3 regions of the Priestia sp. 179-F W1.4 NHS genome follow, and region 3 is predicted to be linked to each of the others. Evidence: riboswitches for the same ligand, from Rfam matches in the RefSeq annotation. Region 3 holds a riboswitch; each other region holds the start of a gene.

What was found. Region 3 has a riboswitch for lysine ahead of ACH0CI_RS00870 (aspartate kinase). Riboswitches for the same ligand answer to the same signal wherever they lie in the genome.
Region 1: another riboswitch for lysine. It lies ahead of lysA (diaminopimelate decarboxylase); the one in region 3 lies ahead of ACH0CI_RS00870 (aspartate kinase).
Region 2: another riboswitch for lysine. It lies ahead of ACH0CI_RS20700 (amino acid permease); the one in region 3 lies ahead of ACH0CI_RS00870 (aspartate kinase).

The regions. Positions count from the first base shown of each region.
Region 1 covers NZ_JBIQFF010000003.1:514,329-517,667, reverse strand. The annotation lists gene ACH0CI_RS17850 (CBO0543 family protein) at 1-338, shown strand, start outside; lysine riboswitch at 405-587, shown strand; gene lysA (diaminopimelate decarboxylase) at 726-2,054, shown strand; gene ACH0CI_RS17840 (dicarboxylate/amino acid:cation symporter) at 2,105-3,339, shown strand, end outside.
Region 2 covers NZ_JBIQFF010000005.1:45,519-48,857, forward strand. The annotation lists gene ACH0CI_RS20690 (ethanolamine ammonia-lyase reactivating factor EutA) at 1-532, opposite strand, end outside; gene thiT (energy-coupled thiamine transporter ThiT) at 689-1,267, opposite strand; TPP riboswitch at 1,332-1,432, opposite strand; lysine riboswitch at 1,607-1,791, shown strand; gene ACH0CI_RS20700 (amino acid permease) at 1,894-3,333, shown strand.
Region 3 covers NZ_JBIQFF010000001.1:178,368-181,706, forward strand. The annotation lists gene uvrC (excinuclease ABC subunit UvrC) at 1-949, shown strand, start outside; lysine riboswitch at 1,015-1,192, shown strand; gene ACH0CI_RS00870 (aspartate kinase) at 1,334-2,566, shown strand; gene ACH0CI_RS00875 (YslB family protein) at 2,618-3,145, opposite strand.

The DNA.
Region 1 (3,339 bases), on a different contig from region 3:
TTTTTCTACCCGATCACCTAATGGTTTCTCTTGGAATAACCTTAATTATTTATCCGTTTGTTATACCGGTTTTTTTAGGAAGGCTGCCGCTGCATGTAAGCGGCCGGCTGTGGTGGATTCTTTTGTGGGCGCTTTTATTTACTGTGATTGAGTTGATTGCTTATGTTAATCACAGTATCACTCATCATTATGGATGGTCGCTGCTATGTTCTTTTCTCTTCAATATTGTCACGTTCTCACTTTTAGTCATTCATCAGAAGACAGCGCTGGCTGCTTGGATTCTATCTGGAAGCTTCATAGCTTTTTTATTTATCTTCTTTGATATTCCTATGCCTTAACTTTTCATTGACTAGACAGAGGAAAAGGAAATATAATAGGAGTTACATTTAAATATAATTTTCCTCTCTGAGAATAGAGGTGCATGAAATCAAGAGTCACTTATTGGAGACTAATGGAGTCTGTGAAGATAAGTAAAAGGGATTTCGTGCCGAAGTATATAAACATCCATTGTGTTCATATACTGGTTCAGTATTGAATAAATGCTGAGCTGTCACAAACCACTTGGTTTGTGGAGAGCTATTGAAGAGATGTTGATGCCTAGAATGTAATAATACTTTATTATTATGAAACCAAGACGCGTGAACATCACTTCACGGGTCTTTTTTGTGTTTTTCTACTGACCATCAAAGTTATAGTTGAATGATTTAAATGGAGGGATACGGATTATGTACTTACATGGAACGAGTAAAATTAACAGCAGCAATCATTTAGAAATTGGGCAGTGCGATACGGTCGAACTGAAAAAACAATACGGCACTCCCCTATACATCTACGATCAAGAATTAATTGAGACGAAATGCAAGGCCTTCCATTCAGCCTTTCAAAGAAGCGGATTTTCATATCAAATCGCCTATGCAGGGAAAGCGTTTCTTTGTATGGAAATGGCTAGCCTTTTAACGAAGCTTGATATGTCATTAGATGTGGTCTCAGGAGGCGAATTATTTACAGCTCTTGAAGCGGGATATCCAGCTGAACGCATTCATTTTCACGGAAATAACAAAACGATTGAAGAAATTGAAATGGCTCTTGATGCGAATATTGGCTGTTTTGTTGTGGATAACTTTACCGAACTTGAAGTTTTACATGCCTTAGCAGCTGAGCGCAAACAGAAAGCATCTATTCTTCTGCGTGTTACTCCAGGGATTGAAGCCCACACACATGAATATATTATGACCGGACAGGAAGACTCCAAGTTTGGATTTGGTCTTTCCAATGACCAGGCTATGAAAGCGGTAAGTTCTGCATTAGAAAAGCCTTACTACGATCTTTTAGGCATTCATTGTCATATTGGTTCGCAAATTTTTGAAGTAGATGGTTTTTCTCGCGCCATTGATATTTTAACTGATTTCTTATTCAGTATTCGTGATAAAATGGAATTTGAAGTAAAAGTTTTAAACGTAGGTGGTGGTTTTGGTATTCGTTATACCGAAAGCGACTCTCCACTTCCAGTTGAGTATTATGTAGATGCACTGACAGAAAAGCTAAGCCGCACGTTAACTGAACAGAATTATACCCTTCCGGAAGTCTGGATTGAGCCTGGAAGAAGCATCGTAGGAGAAGCAGGTACAACGCTTTATACAATCGGCTCAACGAAGGAGATTCCAGGTGTACGCAAATACGTAGGAATTGATGGCGGTATGACCGATAATATCCGTCCTGCTCTTTACGATGCAAAACATGAAGCTGTCTTGGCTAATAGAGTGACGGATAAAAAAGATGAAACAGTATCAATTGCGGGGAAATGCTGTGAATCAGGAGATATGCTTATTTGGGATATCGATTTACCGCGCGTTAATCAAGGAGATTTACTAGCAGTATCCTCTACAGGTGCCTACAACTATTCAATGGCTAGCAATTACAACCGTATTCCGCGCCCTGCTGTTGTATTTGTGAAAAATGGAGAAGCTCGTCTTGCTGTAGAGCGAGAAACATACGAAGATTTGGTGCGTAAAGATGTAAAGCCAGTCGTTACTACGTATGCAATGAGCAAATGATAGCTGTTCTTGCGTAGTAAAGAAGCTATTGTTGTTTGGAGGAAATCTATATGGTTTTAAGTGTATTTAAAACGTACAGATCATCGCTTATTCTGCTTCTCGCTATTTTAATTGGCGGGATAGCAGGATATGCTATCGGGCCCGATGTGGCAGTCGTAAAGCCCTTTGGTGATTTGTTTCTTAATTTAATGTTCATGATTATCGTTCCCCTTGTCTTTTTTAGTGTGGCTTCGGCGATCGCAAACATGAACGAAATGAAACGTCTTGGTAAAATTATGCTAGGTATCGCCGTTGTGTTTGTCGCCACTGCTGCTGTTTCAGCCGTTCTAGGCTTTTTAGGCGCATCACTTTACAATCCGCTGCACAACGTAGATACTTCTGCCATTAAAGAATTAATGGGTGACAGTGAAAATACAGCTGAAAAAATGACGCTTTTAAATCAGCTTGTTAGTACATTTACTGTACCTGATTTTGTTCAGTTATTTTCGAAAGAGCATATTTTACAATTAATTGTCTTTGCCGTTATCTTCGGTATTGCTACCACGATGGCTGGTGAAAAAGGACAGCCTATGGCGAAATTTCTGACTTCGGGTCAAGAAGTATCGATGAAAGTCGTTAAAATTGTCATGTACTATGCTCCAATTGGTTTAGGGTGCTATTTTGCTACTGTAGTAGGAGAACTTGGACCAAAGATCTTGCAAGGGTATGCTAGAGCATTTATTCTTTATTTATTAATTGCAATCGTTTACTATTTTGGCTTCTTTACGCTATACGCATGGATTGCTGGCGGTAAAGCAGGAATTAAGCTGTTTTGGAAAAATGCAGCTGCTCCTTCTATCACTGCTATTGCTACCTGTTCTTCCGCGGCATCTATTCCAGTCAATTTAGACGCAACAAAGAAAATGGGTGTGCCGCTGGATATTGCTGAAACAGTGATTCCATTAGGAGCAAACACCCATAAAGATGGTTCTGTTATCGGTGGTATTCTAAAAATTGTTTTCTTATTCAGTTTGTTCGGCAAAGATATGACGTCTGCTACGAGTATTTTGAGCATATTAGGCGTAGCCTTTTTAGTTGGAGCCGTAATGGGAGCAATTCCTGGAGGCGGTATGATTGGCGAAATGTTAATCATTACAATTTACGGATTTTCGCCAGAAGTTCTGCCCATCATTGCGGTCATTTCCACAATTATTGACGCCCCTGCTACGCTCTTAAACAGTACGGGAAATACAGTAACAGCGATGCTTGTTACAAGGTTTACAGAAGGAAAAGACTGGATTAATAA
Region 2 (3,339 bases), on a different contig from region 3:
CGCCTACATGCAGGGTAAACGTTTCAATCACTTTTCCATTTTGACATAAGGCGATGTTAGCAGTGCCTCCACCTACATCAATATTGGCAATCACTTTATTGGTTTCAGCAGAATGTTCGATTGCTCCCGATCCTTTTGCCGCTAACATTCCTTCTAAGTCAGCACCAGCTGTTGCAACAACAAAATTCCCAGCGTGTTCAGCTAGATAGTGAACGATACTCTCTGCATTTTGCTTCCGAGCCGTTTCTCCTGTGATGATCACAGCACCCGCCTCCACTTGATCTAAGGAGATCCCTGCTTTTTTGTACTCTTTTTCTAGTAATAGCGTTAACCTTCGAACATCGATTTCAACCTCGTTTACCATAGGTGTTGTATAGATGGAACTTGCATACGTTACGCGACGATCAATAATTTGACAGCCTGGCAGCGTAAACTGATTTTGTTGATTTGCTATTAACAGTTTGCTTACAATCAGTTTTGTTGTGCTTGTTCCAATATCTAAACCTATGCTCGTGATCCATTTCTGTAGCATACGATCAATCCTTTATCTCGTTTGAATATGTTGACTATCATAAAACAGTTTTTTGAATATTTCACTAACTATGTTATCAAACCTGACACACTTTTGTGTAAACAAAGGTGACAAATGACAAAAAAGACTAAATCTTGGCAGATTTAGTCTTTTTTCTTATGATGAGTGTGATTTAGTTACAATCATTCTTGATGCCGATGGAATTAACAATGAAAGAATGACTAAGCAGGCTATTAGTGACCCTACCATTGAAATACCGTTCATTGAAAAAGAATACCACAGAGCGGACATACCCTTTGGTGCGTACGATCCCCAGAAAATAATACCAGCAATAAAGTGCCAGAAATAACGTGCGAAGCTGCCGATAATAAGGGATAAAACAATTAAAATAAAAGCTTTTGATCTGTTATTGGTAGCTAAATTTGTTTTAATAGATTGTGAAAAAATACCTCCAAAACCTATAAAAGCAAAAGCTACAATATATTCAATAAATGTTTGTAGCGCTGTTAAAATATAAGCTGTTCCTGTCGCTAACTGCAAAAGCCCCCATAATAGACCAGATAGAGCCCCGCCTTTTACTCCCCAGCGAAAGCACATAATAAAAATGGGCACCATGGAGAACGAAATGCTCACAGCCGTCGCAATTTTAATTGAAGGCAAAAGGTCAAGTAGAAGTGCCAATGCTGCAAAAATAGCTATTTCAATTTTAGCCTGTAAAGGTAATGCTTTATTCACGTTTCTCACTCCTGTTTTTGAATCATTCATATCAAACGGTTTACACAGGAGTAAGCAAATAGGTATGCTACTATTCCCACATTCCTACGCTAGCGTTAACTAACAGGTTCAAAGGGTCTGAACATTTCGTTCACTCTCAGCACGGCGGCTCCCCCTGTGGTACGTTTGGATATTTATGTAGTATAAAGACAACGTTTATTATACCATACGTAACAAAATAGATTCGAGAGATTTCAAAGATGTTTCTATTTTCTGAATCTATTTTTTATAATGACAATCGTTTTAGTATTTGTTATACTTCTTTTATGTCAATTGAATATAAAAAACCCTCATCCTAATCGATGAGGTAGAGGTCGCAGTTTTTAATAGTAAAGTAACGGAAATGCAGAGAACATTGAGGATGTTGCTTGAAAGGAAAAATTGCCGAAGTTTAAATCACTTCTCGGTTGATTTAAGCTGGGGCTGTCTCCGAACAGGAACAGAACTGTCACATCATGCGAGTGATGTGAAGAGCTATCTTCACGGAAGGTTGACGCGGTTTTCAGATTTAAAAGCGCGCACATATACTGCGGGCTTTTTTTATGTTATCCCGTCTCTTTCCGTACATTCGAAAGGAGTATTTATCTATGCAAGAGCAGCAAGAATTAAAACGTGGGTTGAAATCTCGCCACTTAACGATGATTTCATTAGGAGGAGCCATCGGAACCGGCTTATTCCTAGCAAGTGGTGGAGCAATTCACACAGCAGGACCTGGGGGAGCGCTTTTAGCTTACGCTATTATTGGCGTAATGGTTTACTTTTTGATGACCAGTCTAGCAGAGCTCGCAGCTTATATGCCTGAAGCTGGTTCATTTAGTACGTATGCGTCTCGTTTTGTAGATCCATCCTTTGGTTTCGCTCTCGGCTGGAACTACTGGTATAACTGGGCTATTACGATTGCAGCTGAATTATCCGCTGGAGCCCTTATTATGAAATTTTGGTTCCCGAACTCTTCTTCTATTTTATGGAGTGCCCTGTTTTTATTAATTATGTTTGGGCTTAACTACCTTTCTGTAAAAGGATTTGGTGAATCTGAATTTTGGTTTTCGTTAATTAAAGTAGTAACGGTTATTATCTTTTTAGTTATTGGTATTATGATGATTTTTGGTATCTTTAACAATGAAGCACCAGGTTTTAAAAACTTCACGCTTGGTGATGGACCGATTCACGGTGGATTCTTCACTGTACTAGGTATCTTTATGGCAGCTGGTTTTTCATTCCAAGGAACAGAGTTGCTTGGAGTTGCAGCTGGAGAAAGTGAAGATCCAGAAAAAACGGTTCCTCGCGCAGTGAAACAAGTCTTCTGGCGCATCTTGTTATTTTATATTTTAGCTATTTTTGTTATCGGGATGCTTATTCCATACACAGCGGATTCGTTAGCAAGTGATGATGTGCGAGTAAGTCCGTTTACTTTAATATTCGAACGAGCAGGTCTAGCGTTTGCTGCATCAGCTATCAATGCCGTTATTTTAACAGCTGTTTTATCTGCTGGTAACTCAGGTATGTATGCTTCTACGCGTATGCTGTGGAACTTAGCGAAAGATGGAAAAGCACCAAGGTTCTTAGCAAAAGTGAATAAACGAGGCGTTCCGGTTAATGCCTTAATCGCAACGGCGCTTGTCGGTACACTTGCATTTGGTGCTTCATTCTTTGGAGACGGTGCGGTATACACATGGTTACTTAACGCTTCTGGTATGTCTGGTTTTATTGCTTGGCTAGGAATCGCGATTAGCCACTATCGTTTTAGAAGAGCATTTGTTGCTCAAGGTCATGATTTGAGTGAACTTCCATATCATGCAAAACTTTTCCCATTTGGCCCTATCTTTGCCTTTATTTTATGTGCCGTTGTTATTTTAGGCCAAAACTATTCGGCGTTTATGGGTGACTCGATTGACTGGTACGGTGTACTTGTTTCTTATATCGGACTGCCTTTATTCTTAATTGTTTGGTTAGGATACAAATGGACGAAAAAGTCGAAGCTTATCCCGTTAAAAGAATGTCAAGTAACAGTGAAAAAATACGAATAAAAAAAG
Region 3 (3,339 bases):
AGTTTCTATGTTTCCTTTTTATAAAGAGCCAGAAGAAGATTTCTTAACTTTTATCGGTCAGTTTTATGCCAAAAATATTAAGCCAAAAGAAGTGCTGGTTCCAGCAACGATTGATGCAGAGTTAGCTGAGAAATTAGTAGAAGTAGAGGTTCAGCATCCAAAGCGAGGCAAAAAGAAAGAATTAGTAGAACTTGCGTGTAAAAATGCAAAAATTGCGCTCGGAGAAAAATTCTATTTAATTGAACGAGATGAAGAGCGCACGGTTGGCGCAGTTGAACGGTTAGGAGAAGAGCTTGGAATTGCAGCGCCTTACCGGATTGAAGCATTTGATAACTCAAATATTCAAGGAACAGACCCAGTTTCTGCGATGATTGTTTTTGTTGATGGGAAACCGGAAAAGAAAGAATATCGCAAATATAAAATTAAGACCGTAAAGGGACCAGATGATTACAGTTCCATGAGAGAAGTCGTTCGCAGACGGTATTCCAGAGTGTTAAAAGAAGGCCTTCCGCTTCCGGATTTAATTGTTGTAGATGGAGGCAAAGGGCATTTAGCTGCAGTCCAGGACGTTCTCGAAAATGAATTGGGACTTTTAGTGCCTACAGCAGGTCTTGTTAAAGATGATAAACACAGAACCTCCAACCTGATGATTGGTGAGCCTCCTCAAATCATACCGCTTGAACGCAATAGTCAAGAATTTTATTTGCTTCAGCGAATTCAAGATGAAGTTCACCGCTTTGCAATCACCTTCCACCGTCAAGTGCGCTCTAAGTCCGCTTTTCAGTCAGTTCTAGACGACATTCCGGGAGTGGGAGAAAAGCGTAAGAAAGCTTTGTTAAAGCATTTTGGTTCGGTGAAAAAATTGAAAGAAGCAACGGTTGAAGATATACGAAATTCAGGTGTTCCTCAAAACATTGCTGAAAAAATTTATGAAACATTACAAAAATAGTCTTGAAATAATAGAAAATATTTGATAAGCTATTAACTAATTTCATACGACACTTCATCAAATGAAGTGAAGATAGAGGTGCAAATTTAATCAGTACGCATCAGGAAGGGTATGAGCCCTTATGAACGATGCGGAAAGGGAAATTTGCCGAAGTGAACATTACCTCATAGTAATGATTGCTGGTTCTGCGTTGAATAAACGTAGGATTGTCAAGATGTAGATTCTTGGAGAGCTATCTCACGGCAGTGGACGGTTATGTTTTATAATTTTCGTTCGTTAAGCAATGAGAGCTCATCTCATTGCTTTTTTTATTGTCTGAGTAAAAAAATTCAGCTTCTCATCATCCTGCATATGCAAATTTATTGAAAAGGAATGAACAAAATTATGGCATTAATCGTTCAAAAATTTGGTGGAACATCTGTTGGTTCTGTTGAACGTATTCAACATGTAGCAAACCGTGTTATTCAAGAAGCAGAGCGCGGTAACCAAGTAGTAGTTGTTGTATCGGCAATGGGCAAAACCACAGATGCACTGGTGAAATTAGCAAGTGATATTACGGACAGTCCAAGTAAACGCGAAATGGATATGCTTCTTACAACTGGAGAACAAGTAACGATTTCCCTGTTAACAATGGCTCTTCAATGCAAAGGTCATGAAGCCACTTCGCTAACAGGTTGGCAAGCTGGTATCCAGACGGAAGCAGTTCACAGCAATGCACGAATCCAGCACATTGACACGACTCGTATTCAAAGCCAATTAGATAGAGGTCGAATCGTAGTAGTAGCTGGATTCCAAGGCTGTTCAGAAGATGGAAGCATTACAACATTAGGTCGAGGCGGCTCTGACACGACGGCAGTAGCTCTTGCCGCGGCACTAAAAGCTGCAAAATGTGATATTTATACAGACGTAACAGGAGTGTTTACGACGGATCCGCGCTACGTAGAAGATGCTCGTAAACTTCATTCTATTTCATATGACGAAATGTTAGAATTAGCCAATTTAGGAGCAGGGGTGCTGCATCCGCGCGCTGTTGAGTTTGCAAAAAATTATCAGGTACCGCTAGAAGTGCGTTCAAGCTTAGAAAACGAGAATGGAACGATTGTTGAGGAGGAAGTTTCAATGGAACAAAACTTAGTCGTAAGAGGAATTGCGTTTGAAGATAATATTTCACGGGTGACAATTGAAGGGTTAAACAACGAGTTACAAACTCTTTCTACTATTTTTACAGCATTAGCAAAAGAACAGTTAAATGTGGATATTATTATTCAAAACGTAACGGCTAATAATCGCCTCTCTATCTCATTTTCTATTAAAACTGTAGATGTAGAAGCTGCTCTTGCCGTCTTAAAAGAGTATAAATCTACCTTGGGGTATACGCGTATTGAACATGAAAGCAGTCTGGCTAAAGTATCGATTGTGGGATCTGGCATGATATCTAATCCAGGTGTTGCAGCCGAAATGTTTGAAGTGCTGGCAGGAGAGAAAATTGAAGTGAAGATGGTCAGCACGTCTGAAATTAAAGTATCTACAGTTGTACCGCATGCTGATATGGTAAAAGCTGTTGAGACGCTTCACGTAGCATTTGAATTAGAAGAGCAGCAGGCAGTGCAAGTATAAAGAAAAGAAAAAAGACGTGGTATCTCCACGTCTTTTATATATACGTATTTCTTACTTTTTATAACGCTCCGCACGGGTTTCGGTAGGTAAGATATCTTTTCGGTCCCACTGCACGGAAATCAGCACTTTTCCGTTCTTTTCTTTAGGTGTTAAGTAGGCTTCTGTTAGGCAGTTGTTTTGACGCTGAATCTGTTCAGCCACAAACCCTGACTCAAGATGAAATGAACAAGTTTCCTGCTGAAATCTTTTGCTGACCACATCACCTGATAACTCAAGCTCTAGTGAATATTTATCTTTTTTGGCAAGCGTCAGTGTTCCCCAGGAAGCTGCTTTAAAAAATGCGACGATTTCATCCATTGTATTTAATGGATATTTACGCGCAAGGTGTTTTCCTGCCCAGTATGAGATGGTATTCGTTTCGTCTCCAAGAAGCTCTGGAATTAACACGTCACGCAAAAGGCTGTATCCGAAATATGGAACGTGATCAAGAGCTCTCTCTGTTTCAGCTGCGGCATTAGGTTCTAATGTTTCCATCGTCTCTTCAAGTTCTTGCTGTGATTCTGTTTGTAAATTGCTCATGCTTTCCCCTCTTTCTTTACTACTATTATATACAAATCTAAAAAACCTCTCACGCATTTTTTTAATAAAATGTAAGAGGATCTTTATTATGGTAAAAAGAGTTAGATGTAAAGATAAAAAATCCATAAAATTACTTTTAAAAGGGTACTTTTACCTGTGTAAATGTTTTGTGAACTTGTTTACAATAAAAGTAT